Regions from separate parts of the Streptomyces sp. AMJ-169 genome, predicted to be linked through region 3. Evidence: riboswitches for the same ligand, from Rfam matches in the RefSeq annotation. Region 3 holds a riboswitch; each other region holds the start of a gene.

The links. Region 3 has a riboswitch for cobalamin ahead of ACYUD3_RS16315 (cobalamin biosynthesis protein). Riboswitches for the same ligand answer to the same signal wherever they lie in the genome.
Region 1: it holds a riboswitch for cobalamin, as region 3 does, so the genes downstream of both, metE (5-methyltetrahydropteroyltriglutamate--homocysteine S-methyltransferase) here and ACYUD3_RS16315 (cobalamin biosynthesis protein) in region 3, are expected to answer to the same signal.
Region 2: it holds a riboswitch for cobalamin, as region 3 does, so the genes downstream of both, ACYUD3_RS13840 (ribonucleoside-diphosphate reductase subunit alpha) here and ACYUD3_RS16315 (cobalamin biosynthesis protein) in region 3, are expected to answer to the same signal.

What each region holds. Positions count from the first base shown of each region.
Region 1 covers NZ_JBVLTJ010000007.1:218,095-222,346, reverse strand. Annotated here, with positions in the region: gene metE (5-methyltetrahydropteroyltriglutamate--homocysteine S-methyltransferase) at 1-1,662, opposite strand, end outside; cobalamin riboswitch at 1,839-2,072, opposite strand; gene ACYUD3_RS19390 (helix-turn-helix transcriptional regulator) at 2,155-4,252, opposite strand, start outside.
Region 2 covers NZ_JBVLTJ010000005.1:113,096-117,347, reverse strand. Annotated here, with positions in the region: gene ACYUD3_RS13840 (ribonucleoside-diphosphate reductase subunit alpha) at 1-2,152, opposite strand, end outside; cobalamin riboswitch at 2,288-2,420, opposite strand; gene mctP (monocarboxylate uptake permease MctP) at 2,551-4,146, opposite strand; gene ACYUD3_RS13830 (DUF3311 domain-containing protein) at 4,143-4,252, opposite strand, start outside.
Region 3 covers NZ_JBVLTJ010000006.1:56,144-60,395, reverse strand. Annotated here, with positions in the region: gene ACYUD3_RS16320 (cobyric acid synthase) at 1-1,390, opposite strand, end outside; gene ACYUD3_RS16315 (cobalamin biosynthesis protein) at 1,387-2,367, opposite strand; cobalamin riboswitch at 2,466-2,606, opposite strand; gene ACYUD3_RS16310 (hypothetical protein) at 2,696-2,917, opposite strand; gene ACYUD3_RS16305 (inorganic phosphate transporter) at 2,944-4,152, opposite strand.

The DNA.
Region 1 (4,252 bases), on a different contig from region 3:
GTACGACGTCCAGCGCACGGTCATCGGCTCGGGGCGCGAGATGTCCCCGGCGAGGACCGGCGGGCGGACGTAGCGGGTGCCGTAGGACTGGACCCAGCCGTGCTGCGTGGCCAGGTAGCCGGTGAGCTGTTCGGCGAAGTACTGGACCATGTCGTTGCGCTCGGGCTCGCCGTGCACCAGGACGTCGATGCCGGTCTTCTCCTGGAAGGAGATGACGTCCTGGATCTCCGTCCTGATGCGCTCCTCGTACCCGGCCGTGTCGATGCGGCCGGCCCGCAGGTCGGCGCGGGCGGTGCGCAGTTCGTTCGTCTGCGGGAAGGAGCCGACCGTCGTCGTGGGCAGCAGCGGCAGCCCGAGATGGGCGCGCTGGGCCACGGCCCGCTCGGCGTACGGCTGGGAGCGGCGGGCGTCGGTGTCCGTGACGGCGGCGGCGCGGGCGCGCACGGCCGGGTCGCGGGTGATCGGCGAGTTCGCGCGCGAGGCCAGGTCGGCCCGGTTGGCGGCGAGTTCGGCGGCGATGGTGTCGGTGCCCTGGGCGAGGCCCTTGGTGAGGGTGACGACCTCGGCCGTCTTCTGCTTCGCGAAGGCGAGCCAGCGCAGGATCTGCGGGTCGATGTCGCGTTCGGCGGACGCGTCCAGCGGCACGTGCAGCAGCGAGCAGGACGCGGAGACGTCGACGCGGTCCGCGAGCCCGAGGAGCGTGCCGAGGGTGGTGAGGGACTTCTGGAGGTCGTTGATCCAGATGTTGCGGCCGTTGACGACGCCCGCGACCAGCCGCTTGCCGGGCAGTCCGCCGACGGCCGCCAGCGCGTCGAGGTTGGCGGCGGCGTTGTCGGTGAAGTCCAGGGCGAGGCCCTCGACCGGCGCCTTCGCCAGGACCGGCAGGGCGTCGCCCAGCTGGTCGAAGTAGGAGGCGACCAGGAGTTTCGGCCGGTCGGTGTGGGCGCCGAGGTCGCGGTAGGCGCGGGCGGCGGCGTTGAGTTCGGCCGGGGTGCGGTCCTGGACCAGGGCGGGTTCGTCGAGCTGGACCCATGCGGCGCCGGCCGCGCGCAGGTCCGCCAGGACCTCCGCGTACACCGGGAGCAGGCGGTCCAGCAGGGTGAGGGGTTCGAAGTCGGCGGCGACTCCGGGAGCGGGCTTGGCGAGGAGGAGGTAGGTGACCGGGCCGACCAGCACCGGGCGGGGGGTCAGGCCGAGCGCCAGGGCCTCCTTCAGCTCCGCCACCTGCTTGGCGGAGTCGGCCGTGAAGACGGTGTCCGGGCCCAGCTCCGGGACCAGGTAGTGGTAGTTGGTGTCGAACCACTTCGTCATCTCGAGCGGGGCGACGTCCTGGGTGCCGCGGGCCATGGCGAAGTAGCCGTCCAGGGCGTCGGCGTCGACGGCCGCGCGGTGGCGGGCGGGGATCGCGCCGACCATGACGGAGGCGTCGAGGACGTGGTCGTAGAACGAGAAGTCGCCCGTGGGGACTTCGGTGATGCCCGCCTCGGCGAGCTGGCGCCAGTTGCTCTGGCGCAGGCCGGCGGCGGTGGCGCGGAGGTCGGCTGCGGTGACGCGGCCCTTCCAGTAGCCCTCGATCGCCTTCTTCAGTTCCCGGCCCTGGCCCTGGCGGGGGTAGCCGTACACGGTGGCCCGGGCTGCCGCGGCTGCGGACTTCGGTGTCACGGAGATCTCCTTCGCGAGATGAATCCCTGAGATTCCCCGGAGACGGAATCGGGAGCGCGAAGGGGATGACGGACCGGACGGCCGCGACCCCGCGCGGCAATGGCGCGGTCGCTTTTCCGTCCGATATGTACGCCGACCCGCCCACGAGGTCACCGGGGTGTCCGCGCACGGAACGGTCCGTGCGCGGGCGGCTGGCAGGTCTTCGGACTCACGAGCACACCTTCTTCCCCAAGAATTCAGGAAGAAGACACCTACTGGCCGTCGCTTCCCAGACCCAGTACTTCGGGTCCAGTGCTTATGACGGCGGTCGTTCCCGTTCACCGCTGCGGGGCAGTCCCGGATTTCCACCGGGTTCCCTCTTACGACGCCCCGCCTGGCGGACGGGGCGAACCAACTGCTGGGGATCACCCTACGGGCTGTCGCCGTCCGGGGAACAGAGCGCCCGCGCTACGGAAAACGGTGGTGGGGTTTTTCAGGGGGTGCTCCTAGGGGTTATTCTCCGCCGCCGCGCCTGCTCCCCTGGCGGGGCACGAGGCCCAGCTGGTCGGAGAGTTCGGAGCGGCGGCGGACCGAGAGTTTGCGGTAGACGCGGGTCAGGTGCTGTTCGACGGTGCTCACCGTGATGTACAGCTGGGTGGCGATCTGCCGGTTCGAGCGGCCCTCGGCGGCCAGTGACGCCACGCGCCACTCGGCCTTCGTGAGCACGTCCTCCTCCTCCGGGTCCCCGTCGTCCACCGGATCGGGGTGCGGGTGCGGTCCGGCCGGGCACGGCGTTCCGTCGCCCGTGGCCAGGAGCCGGCTGATCCGGTGCGCGATCCCGCTCGCGCCGGCCAGTTCCATCGCCTCGTTCCAGCGGGCCCGCGCGATCCGGGTGAGGCCGTCCGCCAGGTCCTCCTTGCACAGGTGGGCGAGCGCGTGGACGAGCGAGACCTGGTCGCCCGTCTCCCGCAGGGTCACTTCGGCCTCCTCCAGATGGGCGCGGCGCCGGTCGGGGCCGTCGACGGCGGCCAGGACCAGCAGGGCCCGGCCCCGGGAGTCGCTGGAGCCGCGGGGCCGCGCGAGTTCCTCGCCGGCCATGTGGCGGGCCCGTTCCGGGTCGCCGAGCGCGAGATAGGCCTCCGCCGCGCGGGCCCGCCAGCCCAGCAGGTCCGGTGCGACGCAGACGGGGCGTGGCCGGCCCTGCGGCTCGGGCGGCTCCGGCGGTTCGGCGGCGGCGCAGGCCAGGAAGTCCTGGAGAGCGGCGTGCGGGTGGCCGGTCTCCAGGAGGTAGGCGCCGCGCGCGAGCCGGTACTGGGTGCCGTGGGGGGAGTCCCACATCTCGTCGGGCACCGGGCGCTCCAGGTAGCGGGCCGCCAGGTTCGGGTTCCCGAGGAGGGTGTGCGTGGAGACGAGGACCGCCAGCGGCGTCCCGATCACGATGCCCCAGCTGTGGTCGGGCAGCAGCTCCAGGGCCGAGGCCGCGTACGCCGCCGCCGTGCGCAGGTCGCCCATGTGCGAGCGGACCCGGGCGTGCAGGGCCGTCACGAACGCCTGCCGGGCCGGGAGCCGGCCCGGGGGGAGCTTGCTCAGCTGCTCCTGGCACAGCTGGTCGGCGGCGGCCAGCTCGCCCTGGCCGATCAGTCCGACGACGGACGCGAGGTCGAGCCCCCAGAGCCGGCGCGCGTCCATGGTGCGGTCGGGGGAGCGGCCGGCGCCCCCGTCGCGCTCGCCGGCCGGGGTGAGGGCGGCGGTGGCGCGCCGGCCGCGGAAGCAGGCGCGCAGCTCGGGCGCGTCCAGCAGCTCCGGCCACAGGGAGTCGATCAGGGTGGCCAGGCGCTCCACCTCGGCGTGGCTGTGGAACGGGTAGCAGGACTCGGCCAGCATCAGCGCCAGCTCCCGTGCCTGGTCGCGGTAGCCGAACCAGAGGAACCAGATGGTCAGCAGCCGCAGCGCGGAGCAGTCGGTGTGCCCGGCGCGCGCCGCGGCCAGCAGCCGCTCCACCTCCGGCTCCGCCGCCAGCGGGCTGAGCTGGCACAGCGTGGCGACGAGCAGGCAGACGGTCTTGGCGTGCTGGGCCTCGTCGAGGTCGACGCGGTCCGCGAGCCGCAGACAGGCCAGCGCCCGCTCCGGCTGCCCGGCCGCCAGGAACTGCCGCCAGGCGTGGTGCAGCACCCGTACCTCGGTCGGGTCGGGCGGCTCGTCGGCGGCCATGAGGTGGCCGGCGATCTCGGTGGCGGGCGCCCCTTCCCTGAACAGCAGCGAGGCGGCCCGCCGGTGCAGGGCCGCCAGCTCCGGGCCGAGCATGCCGAGCAGGGCGCCGGGGATCGCCGGGTGCAGGAAGCCGCCGTTCTTCAGCAGGCCCGCGTTCTCCAGTTCCACGATGCGCTGCTCGACGTCCTTGAGGGGCTGGCCGAGCAGGACGGCGGCGCGTTCGGGGGTCGCGTTCTCGCCCAGCACCGCGAGCGCCTCGACGGTCCGGGCGAGCGCGGGATGGCGTACCAGGGAGGCGAGGAAGGCGGTCCGGAAGGACTCCCCGATCGTCACCGGCGCCTGGGCGCGCCCGTGTCCGGCCCGCAGCAGGTCGAGGACCAGCGCGGTGACCAGGGCGAGG
Region 2 (4,252 bases), on a different contig from region 3:
TCTCCAGGAAGAGGTTCAGGGACTGCGCCTGGTCCAGGTACGGGGTGCGGGCGGCGGCCATGTCGATCAGGCCGCGCTGCGGGATCTCCCACGCGGTGCGGTACAGGGCGCGCACCTCGTCCGGGATCCACACGAAGTCCTGCACCGAGCCGTTGGCCTCGCGCAGCGCCTCACGGGTACGGGCGTCCCACACGCCGAGGTCCTTGAGGTCCTGCACCAGGTAGGAGTTGACCTGGAGGAACTCGCCGGACAGCGTCTCGCGCTTGAACAGGTTGGAGACCTGCGGCTCGATGCACTCGTACACGCCCGCGATGGACGCGATGGTCGCCGTCGGGGCGATCGCGAGGAGGAGGGAGTTGCGCAGGCCGGTCGCCGCGATCCGCTCGCGCAGGGCCGCCCAGCGCTCCGGCCAGGTGAACTCCACACCGAAGTGGTCCGGGTGCAGCACACCGCGCGCGGTGCGGGTCTTCTCCCACGCCGGGAGCGGGCCGCTGCGCTCGGCGAGGTCGGCGGACGCCTCGTACGAGGCGAGCATGACGCGCTCGGCGATCTTCGTGGACAGCGCCTTCGCCTCGGGGGAGTCGAAGGGGATGCGCAGCTTGAAGAAGACGTCCTGGAGGCCCATCGCGCCCAGGCCCACGGGCCGCCACTTGGAGTTGGAGCGGCCGGCCTGCTCGGTCGGGTAGAAGTTGATGTCGACGACCCGGTCGAGGAAGGTCACGGCGGTGCGGACGGTCTCGTCCAGCCGCTCCCAGTCGATGTCACCGCCGGTCACGAACGCGCCCAGGTTCACCGAACCCAGGTTGCACACGGCCGTCTCGCCGTCGTCGGTGACCTCCAGGATCTCCGTGCAGAGGTTGGAGGAGTGGACCACGTGACCGGGCTCGGCGGTCTGGTTCGCGGTGCGGTTGGCGGCGTCCTTGAACGTCATCCAGCCGTTGCCGGTCTGCGCCAGCGTCCGCATCATGCGGCCGTACAGCTCACGCGCCGGGATGGTCTTCTTGGCGAGACCCTTGGCCTCGGCCGCGCGGTAGGCGGCGTCGAACCCGTCGCCCCACAGGTCGACCAGCTCGGGCACGTCCGAGGGGGAGAACAGCGACCAGTCCTGGTCGGCGTTCACGCGGCGCATGAACTCGTCCGGGATCCAGTGCGCCAGGTTCAGGTTGTGCGTACGGCGCGCGTCCTCGCCGGTGTTGTCCCGCAGCTCCAGGAACTCCTCGATGTCGGAGTGCCAGGTCTCGAGGTACACCGCCGCCGCGCCCTTGCGCCGCCCGCCCTGGTTCACGGCCGCGACACTCGCGTCCAGCGTCTTCAGGAACGGCACGATCCCGTTGGAGTGCCCGTTGGTGCCCCGGATCAGCGAACCCCGGGAGCGGATGCGGGAGTACGACAGGCCGATGCCGCCGGCGTGCTTGGACAGGCGGGCGACCTGGTGGTAGCGGTCGTAGATGGAGTCCAGCTCGTCCTTGGGGGAGTCCAGGAGGTAGCAGGAGGACATCTGGGGGTGGCGGGTGCCGGAGTTGAAGAGCGTCGGGGACGACGGGAGGTAGTCCAGCCGGCTCATCAGGCCGTACAGGGCGGTGACTTCGTCCAGGGCGCGGACGCTGTCGTCCTCGGCGAGGCCGGAGGCGACGCGCAGCAGGAAGAGCTGCGGGGTCTCGACGACCTTGCGGGTGAGGGGGTGGCGCAGCAGGTAGCGGCTGTGCAGGGTGCGCAGGCCGAAGTAGCCGAAGCGGTCGTCGGCGGCCGGGTCGATCAGCGCGTCGAGGGCCTGGGCGTGCAGCTGCGCGAAGTCGGCGGTGCGGTCGGCGATCAGGCCCTCGCGGTGGCCGACCGCGATCGACTCCGTGAACGTGGTCACCCCCTGGGAGGCGGCCTCGGCGCGGATGCTGATCGTCAGCAGGCGGGCGGCGAGGCGGGAGTACGCGGGGTCCTCGGAGATCAGGCCCGCGGCGGCCTCCGTCGCCAGCTCGCGCAGTTCCGCCTCGTCCGCGTGGGCGGAACGGCCCCGCAGCGCGGCGGCGGCGACCCGGCCGGGGTCGGCGTCGGGGAGGTCGGCGGTCAGCTCGGTCAGGGTGCGCAGAAGGGCGGCACCGGGGCCGTCGTTCTCGATGACCTCTGCTGAAACCGGTGCGGCTGGCGCGATGGTCACGTGGGGCTCTCCCTCGCTCGGCGGGTGGGCCTTCGGCGAGGGCAGGGGGCAGCACGGACGCACGTATGCGCGGTTGCACCCCGGCCCACTCCGCGAGGCCCGGACGTCAGGGCACGCCGAGCCGTCCTGGACACGGCTGGGCGTATGCGGTCGGCAGGTCCTCGGACTGACTCTCATGCGTATGCGCATAAGTACACCGTTGCGGGACAGTTCCGGATTCGCGCCGGATTCCCCTGCGGCGACAGCGAGCATGAGCATACATCTAGTGCCGGGCTGTCGTGGCACCACCAGATGTTGTGTCGTGTTGGCTTCGGAGCGTCAATTGTGGGGCGGCGACAAAAGAGTGCGGGCCACCTCGGGGGGTTCCCTCGGTGGCCCGCTGCGGGTCGGATGCGGCTCTAGTGCGCCGCAGTCAGATCCCGCTGTACCCCCGGGTCACCCGCATCCGCCGTGTAGTCCTCCGGCCGTGTCTCGTCGACCCCCTCCGGTGCCTTCGCCGCCCTCAGGACGAACGTCAGGACCACCGACACCGCCACGTTCAGTACGAACGCCGTCAGGCCGATGTAGCCGATCTCTCCGATTCCGGGGATCTCCTTGGAGCTGCCGCCGAAGTGCTCCTGGGTGGGGGAGGCCACGCCGTAGGCGGCGATCGTGCCGTAGAGCATGCCCACCGCCCAGCCGCCCAGCAGCGCCCAGCGGTGGAACCAGCGGGTGAACAGGCCGCCCACCAGGGCCGGGAAGGTCTGGAGGATCCAGATGCCGCCCAGGAGCTGGAAGTTGATCGCCACCGTTTTGTCCATGGTGAGGACGAAGACCAGGGCGCCCACCTTCACCAGCAGGGAGACGAGTTTCGAGATCTTCGTCTCCTGTTCCGGCGTCGCGTCGGGGCGGATGAAGTCTTTGTAGATGTTGCGGGTGAACAAGTTCGCCGCCGCGATGGACATGATCGCCGCCGGGACCAGCGCGCCGATCCCGATCGCGGCGAACGCCACCCCGGCGAACCAGTCGGGGAACATGTCCTCGAACAGCTGCGGGATCGCCAGCTGCCCGTTGCTCACCTTCACGCCCGCCGCGATCGCCATGAACCCGAGCAGGCCCAGCAGCCCGAGCATGAGGGAATACAGCGGCAGGATGGTCGTGTTGCGCCGGATGACGTCGCGGCTCTTGGAGGAGAGGGTCGCCGTGATCGAGTGGGGGTACATGAACAGCGCCAGCGCGGAGCCCAGCGCCAGCGTGGCGTACGTCCATTGGCCCGCCTCGGCCGGGACGAGCCCGCCCGCCCCGGCCGTCGTGAACTTCTCGTCCGCCTTGGCGAAGATCTCCCCGAAACCGCCCAGCTTGATCGGGATGTAGATGACCGCGACGACGATGACGATGTAGATCAGGGTGTCCTTGACGAACGCGATGAGCGCCGGCGCCCGCAGCCCGGAGGAGTACGTGTACGCGGCAAGGACGCCGAAGGCGATCAGCAGGGGCAGGTCCTTGACGAACCAGTTGGTGTCCTCGCCGCCGCCGACGCCCATGACGTCGAGGACGGCCTGGATGCCGACGAGCTGGAGCGCGATGTAGGGCATCGTCGCGAGGATACCGGTGACGGCGACCGCGAGGGACAGCCCCTTCGAACCCCACCGCCCGCGCACGAAGTCGGACGTGGTGACGTACCCGTGCTGGTGCGACACCGACCACAGCCGGGGCAGGAAGGTGAAGATCAGGGGGTAGATGAGGATCGTGTACGGCACCGCGAAGAAGCCGGCCGCGCCGGCGGCGTAGATCGCGGCGGGCACGGCGACGAAGGTGTACGCCGTGTAGAGGTCGCCGCCGAGCAGGAACCAGGTCACCCAGGTCCCGAACGACCGCCCGCCCAGCCCCCATTCGTCCAGGGACTGCTCGTTCTCGGCCCGCCGCCAGCGCGCGGCGAGGAAGCCCATCGCGGTGACCGCGACGAAGAAGAAGATGAAGACGCCGAGCGCGACGCCGTTCACACCGTCGTTCACCGGTTCGCACCCTCTCGGCGGGCGCGCTGGTCACGCTGCCACAGTTTGTACGCGGTCATGGTGAGCGCGGTGGAGATCAGCACCCACAGCATCTGGTACCAGTAGA
Region 3 (4,252 bases):
AGGTGTCGTCGGCAGGCGTGAAGCGGCGGCCCGCGGTGGCCGCCACCTCCCGCAGGAAGGCCCGCCGGAACCCGTCCGACTCCAGCGAACCGTGCCAGTGCGTACCCCAGACGGCGCCGACCCGGCACCCGTCCAGGCTGTGTCCTTTGTCATCAGAGATGAACGCTTCGCCCCCATGGACGGAGGCGACCCCGTGATGGATCTCGTACCCCTCGACCCGCTCCCCGAGGGCCTCGCCCACCGGCCGGGTCAAAGTCTTCTCGCGGGCGAACCGCACCCGCACGGGCAGCAGCCCGAGCCCGTCGACGAGCCCGGCCCGCGACTCGACGTCGTCCTCGATCAGCTCACCCAGCAACTGGTAGCCGCCGCAGATCCCGAGCACGGGCTGTCCGTCGACAGCCCGGCGTTCCAAGGCGGTCGCGAGCCCCCGCTCCCGGAGCCACCCGAGCGCCTTCACCGTCCCCCGGGTGCCGGGCACGACGACCAGGTCCGCGTCGGCCAGCTCCTCGGGCCGGTCCACGAACCGCACCACCACACCGGGTTCGGCGGCCAGCGCGTCCACGTCCGTGAAGTTCGACATCAGCGGCACCGCGCACACGGCGACCCGCAGCACCTCGTCCCCGACCGGCGCCGCCGCGGACGACTCACGCACCGCGCCCCGCAGGGACACGGCCATGCCGTCCTCCTCGTCGATCCCGAGCCCGGCCCGCAGCGGCAGCACCCCGTACGACGCCCGCCCGGTCAGCCCGCGCAGCATCTCAAGGCCCGGCTCCAGCAGCGACACATCGCCCCGGAACTTGTTCACCAGGAACCCGGCGACCAGCGCCTGGTCCTCGGGCGACAGCAGCGCGACCGTCCCGAAGAAGGAGGCGAACACCCCGCCCCGGTCGATGTCCCCGACCACCAGCACCGGCAGCCCGGCGTTGCGCGCGATGCCCATGTTGACGATGTCGGTGCGCCGCAGATTGATCTCGGCCGGCGATCCGGCGCCCTCGCAGATCACGGCGTCGTACTCGGACCGCAGCTGAGCCAGGCAGTCGAGGACGGTCGCGAGCAGCTGCCGCTGGCGCCCGCCGTGATAGCGCCGGGCGTCCATCTCACCGACCGGCTTGCCCAGCAGGACGACCTGGCTGCTCTGCTCGCCGCCCGGCTTCAGCAGCACGGGGTTCATCAGCGCCGTCGGCTCGATGCGGCACGCCTGCGCCTGCATGGCCTGCGCCCGCCCGATCTCCGCGCCCTCCCGGGTCACGAAGGAGTTCAGCGACATGTTCTGCGCCTTGAACGGCGCGACCTTCACCCCCTGCCGGACCAGCCACCGGCAGATCCCGGCCGTGACGACGCTCTTCCCGGCGTCGGACGTGGTCCCGGCGACCAGCAGCCCCCCGCTCATACGGCCCGCCCCTTCACAGTTTTAAAGCGCTTGAAATCCCGCAGGACCCGCTTCCCGGCGACCCGCCCGGCGACGGTCGCCCCGAGCGCCAGCCAGCTCACCCGCCGCGACAGCCGCACGGCCCGCTCGATGTCGCCCACGCCCACCGCCCGCCCGCCCCCGTTCAGCACCGGCCGGTGCTCGACCCGCCCGGCGTACGACAGCGTCCCGCCCAGCCGCACCCCGAGCGCGCCCGCGAACGACGCCTCCACAGGACCGGCGTTCGGGCTCGGATGCCTGCGCGAATCCGCACGCCACGCCCGCACGGCCCCCCGGGGATCGTCCCCGGCGGCGCACGCGAGCACGGCCGTCAGCCGCGCCCCCGGCCACCCGGCGACGTCGTCGAGACGCGCGGACGCCCACCCGTAGCGGCGGTGGCGCGGCGACTTGTGCCCGACCATCGCGTCCAGCGTGTTGACGGCCCGGAACCCGAGCAGCCCCGGCACCCCGGCCACCCCGCCCCACACCAGCGCCCCGACGACGGCGTCCGACGTGTTCTCCGCGACCGACTCGACGACCGCGCGGGCGATGCCGTCCGCGTCCAGCGCCTGCGGGTCGCGCCCGCACAGGTGCGGCAGCCGCTCCCGCGCCGCCTCGACGTCCCCGGCCGCCAGGGCGCGCCCGATGTGCCGGGCCTCGCGGGCGAGCGAGGTCCCGCCGACGACGGCCCAGGTGGCGGCGCCGGTCAGCAGGAGGGAGGCGGCGGGGGAGCGGCGTACCAGGGCGGCTGAGGCGGCGCCCAGAGCCACGGCTCCGCCCGCGCAGACGGTGGTGTGCAGGGCGCCCCAGCCGCGGTGGTCGTGCCAGAGGGCCTGCTCCACGGCGCTCGCGGCGCGGCCGAACGCGGCGACCGGGTGTCCGCGGCGCGGGTCGCCGAGGAGGAGGTCGCCGAGGAGGCCGGCGGCGGCGCCGTACGCGTACGTGCGGTCGGCACCCACCGGGTCAGCCGGCCGCGGGGGCGGGCAGGGGGCGTCGGGACCTCGGCGGGCGGCCGTGCATGGCGGTATGTCCTCACTCAGGGTGTCCACGCCCTGGTTCGACGAGACCGGCGGTGGGAGTTCCTGGCTCCCGGGGATGACTACCCCGGTCACAGTGGCGGGACCGCGCCGGATTCGCACCGGCCTTCCTCCTGAGCCGCCGAAGCTGGCCCCGGCAGTCCACCACGGGCCGCGAAGGGCCGTCAACTCGCTGTTGACCTGCGGGAGCGGAGTGTGCAGAACCCCACACGGGCGGCGCCGTGCGGGGTTCGGGAGGAGGTTTGAAGGCTCAGGCGACGATCAGATTGATGCCGTACGCCACCGCCGCGAGGCAGGCCGCGAAGCAGACGTAGGCGCCGCTCACCGCGAGCGCCGCGGAGCCGCCGCCGGCCTGGGCCCGCTCGTGCCGGGACAGGCCCATGACGCCGAGGGTGAACAGGGCCACGATGCCCACGGTGACGACGAGGCTGACGCCGAAGACGGAGCCGAGGGCGGACCAGTCGATCTTCATGGAGGGAGTCCTTCAGTCCTTCGCGCTCAGAGCGCGGCGGCCGGGGGAGTGGCGGTGGGGGCGGCGGCCTGGTCGGCGGGCGCGGCCGGGGCGGGGATGACGACCTTCAGCTCGTCCAGGCCGTCGTCGGTGCTCTCGGTGCCGTTGACGTTGGTGTGGTCGACGACCTCGCGCCGGGACAGCTTCCAGATGGCGGCGCTGGAGGCGATGAGGAAGACGGCGACGGCGGCCGTGCCCCAGTCACCCAGATCGGTGACGGACTCGGCGAGCGCGCCGACCAGCGCGGCGGCCGGCAGCGTCAGCCCCCAGGCGACGAACATGCGGGTCGCGGTCGACCAGCGCACGACCCCGCCCTTGCGGCCGAGCCCCGCGCCCATCACGGAACCGGAGACGGCGTGCGTGGTGGAGAGGGAGAAGCCCAGGTGGGAGGAGGCCAGGATGACGGTCGCGGCGGACGTCTGGGCGGCGAAGCCCTGCTGCGGCCGGAGGTCGGTGAGCCCCTTGCCCATCGTCCGGATGATCCGCCAGCCGCCGAGGTAGGTGCCGAGCGCGATCGCGAGGCCCGCGGAGAGGATGACCCAGGTGGGCGGGTCCGAGTCGGGGGCGAGGGAGCCGCCGGCGATCAGCGCGAGGGTGATGATGCCCATCGTCTTCTGCGCGTCGTTGGTCCCGTGCGCCAGCGAGACGAGCCCGGCGGACGCGATCTGCCCGAACCGGTACCCCTTCTCGGCGGCCTTCCCCTCGGCCTTCTTGTTCAGGGTGTACGACAGCCGCGTCGCCAGCAGCGCGGCGACGCCCGCGACGATCGGGGCGGCGACCGCCGGGATCAGCACCTTCGTGACCAGGACGTCGCCATGGACCGCGCCGGTGCCGGCGGAGGCGATGGTGGCGCCGATCAGACCGCCCATCAGGGCGTGCGAGGAGCTGGAGGGCAGGCCGACCAGCCAGGTCAGCAGGTTCCAGAGGATCGCGCCGACCAGGGCGGCGAAGATGACCTCGGGGCGGATACCGCTTTCGTCGACGAGCCCCTTGGAGATCGTGTTGGCGACCTCCACGGAGAGGAAAGCTCCCACAAGGTTGAGCACGGCGGACATGGCCACCGCGACCTTGGGCTTGAGCGCGCCGGTCGAGATGGTCGTGGCCATCGCGTTGGCGGTGTCGTGGAAACCGTTCGTGAAATCGAACGCGAGCGCGGTCACGACCACGATCGCGAGGATCAGCGAGAAGCTTTCCATTTACCCAGGCAATCTTTTGATGTCATTGGCTGGACGAAGGTAGGTAACCTGGATGAACGGAAGGTGAACTGAGGCGGGCGTCGGAGTGTCGTTAAGACTT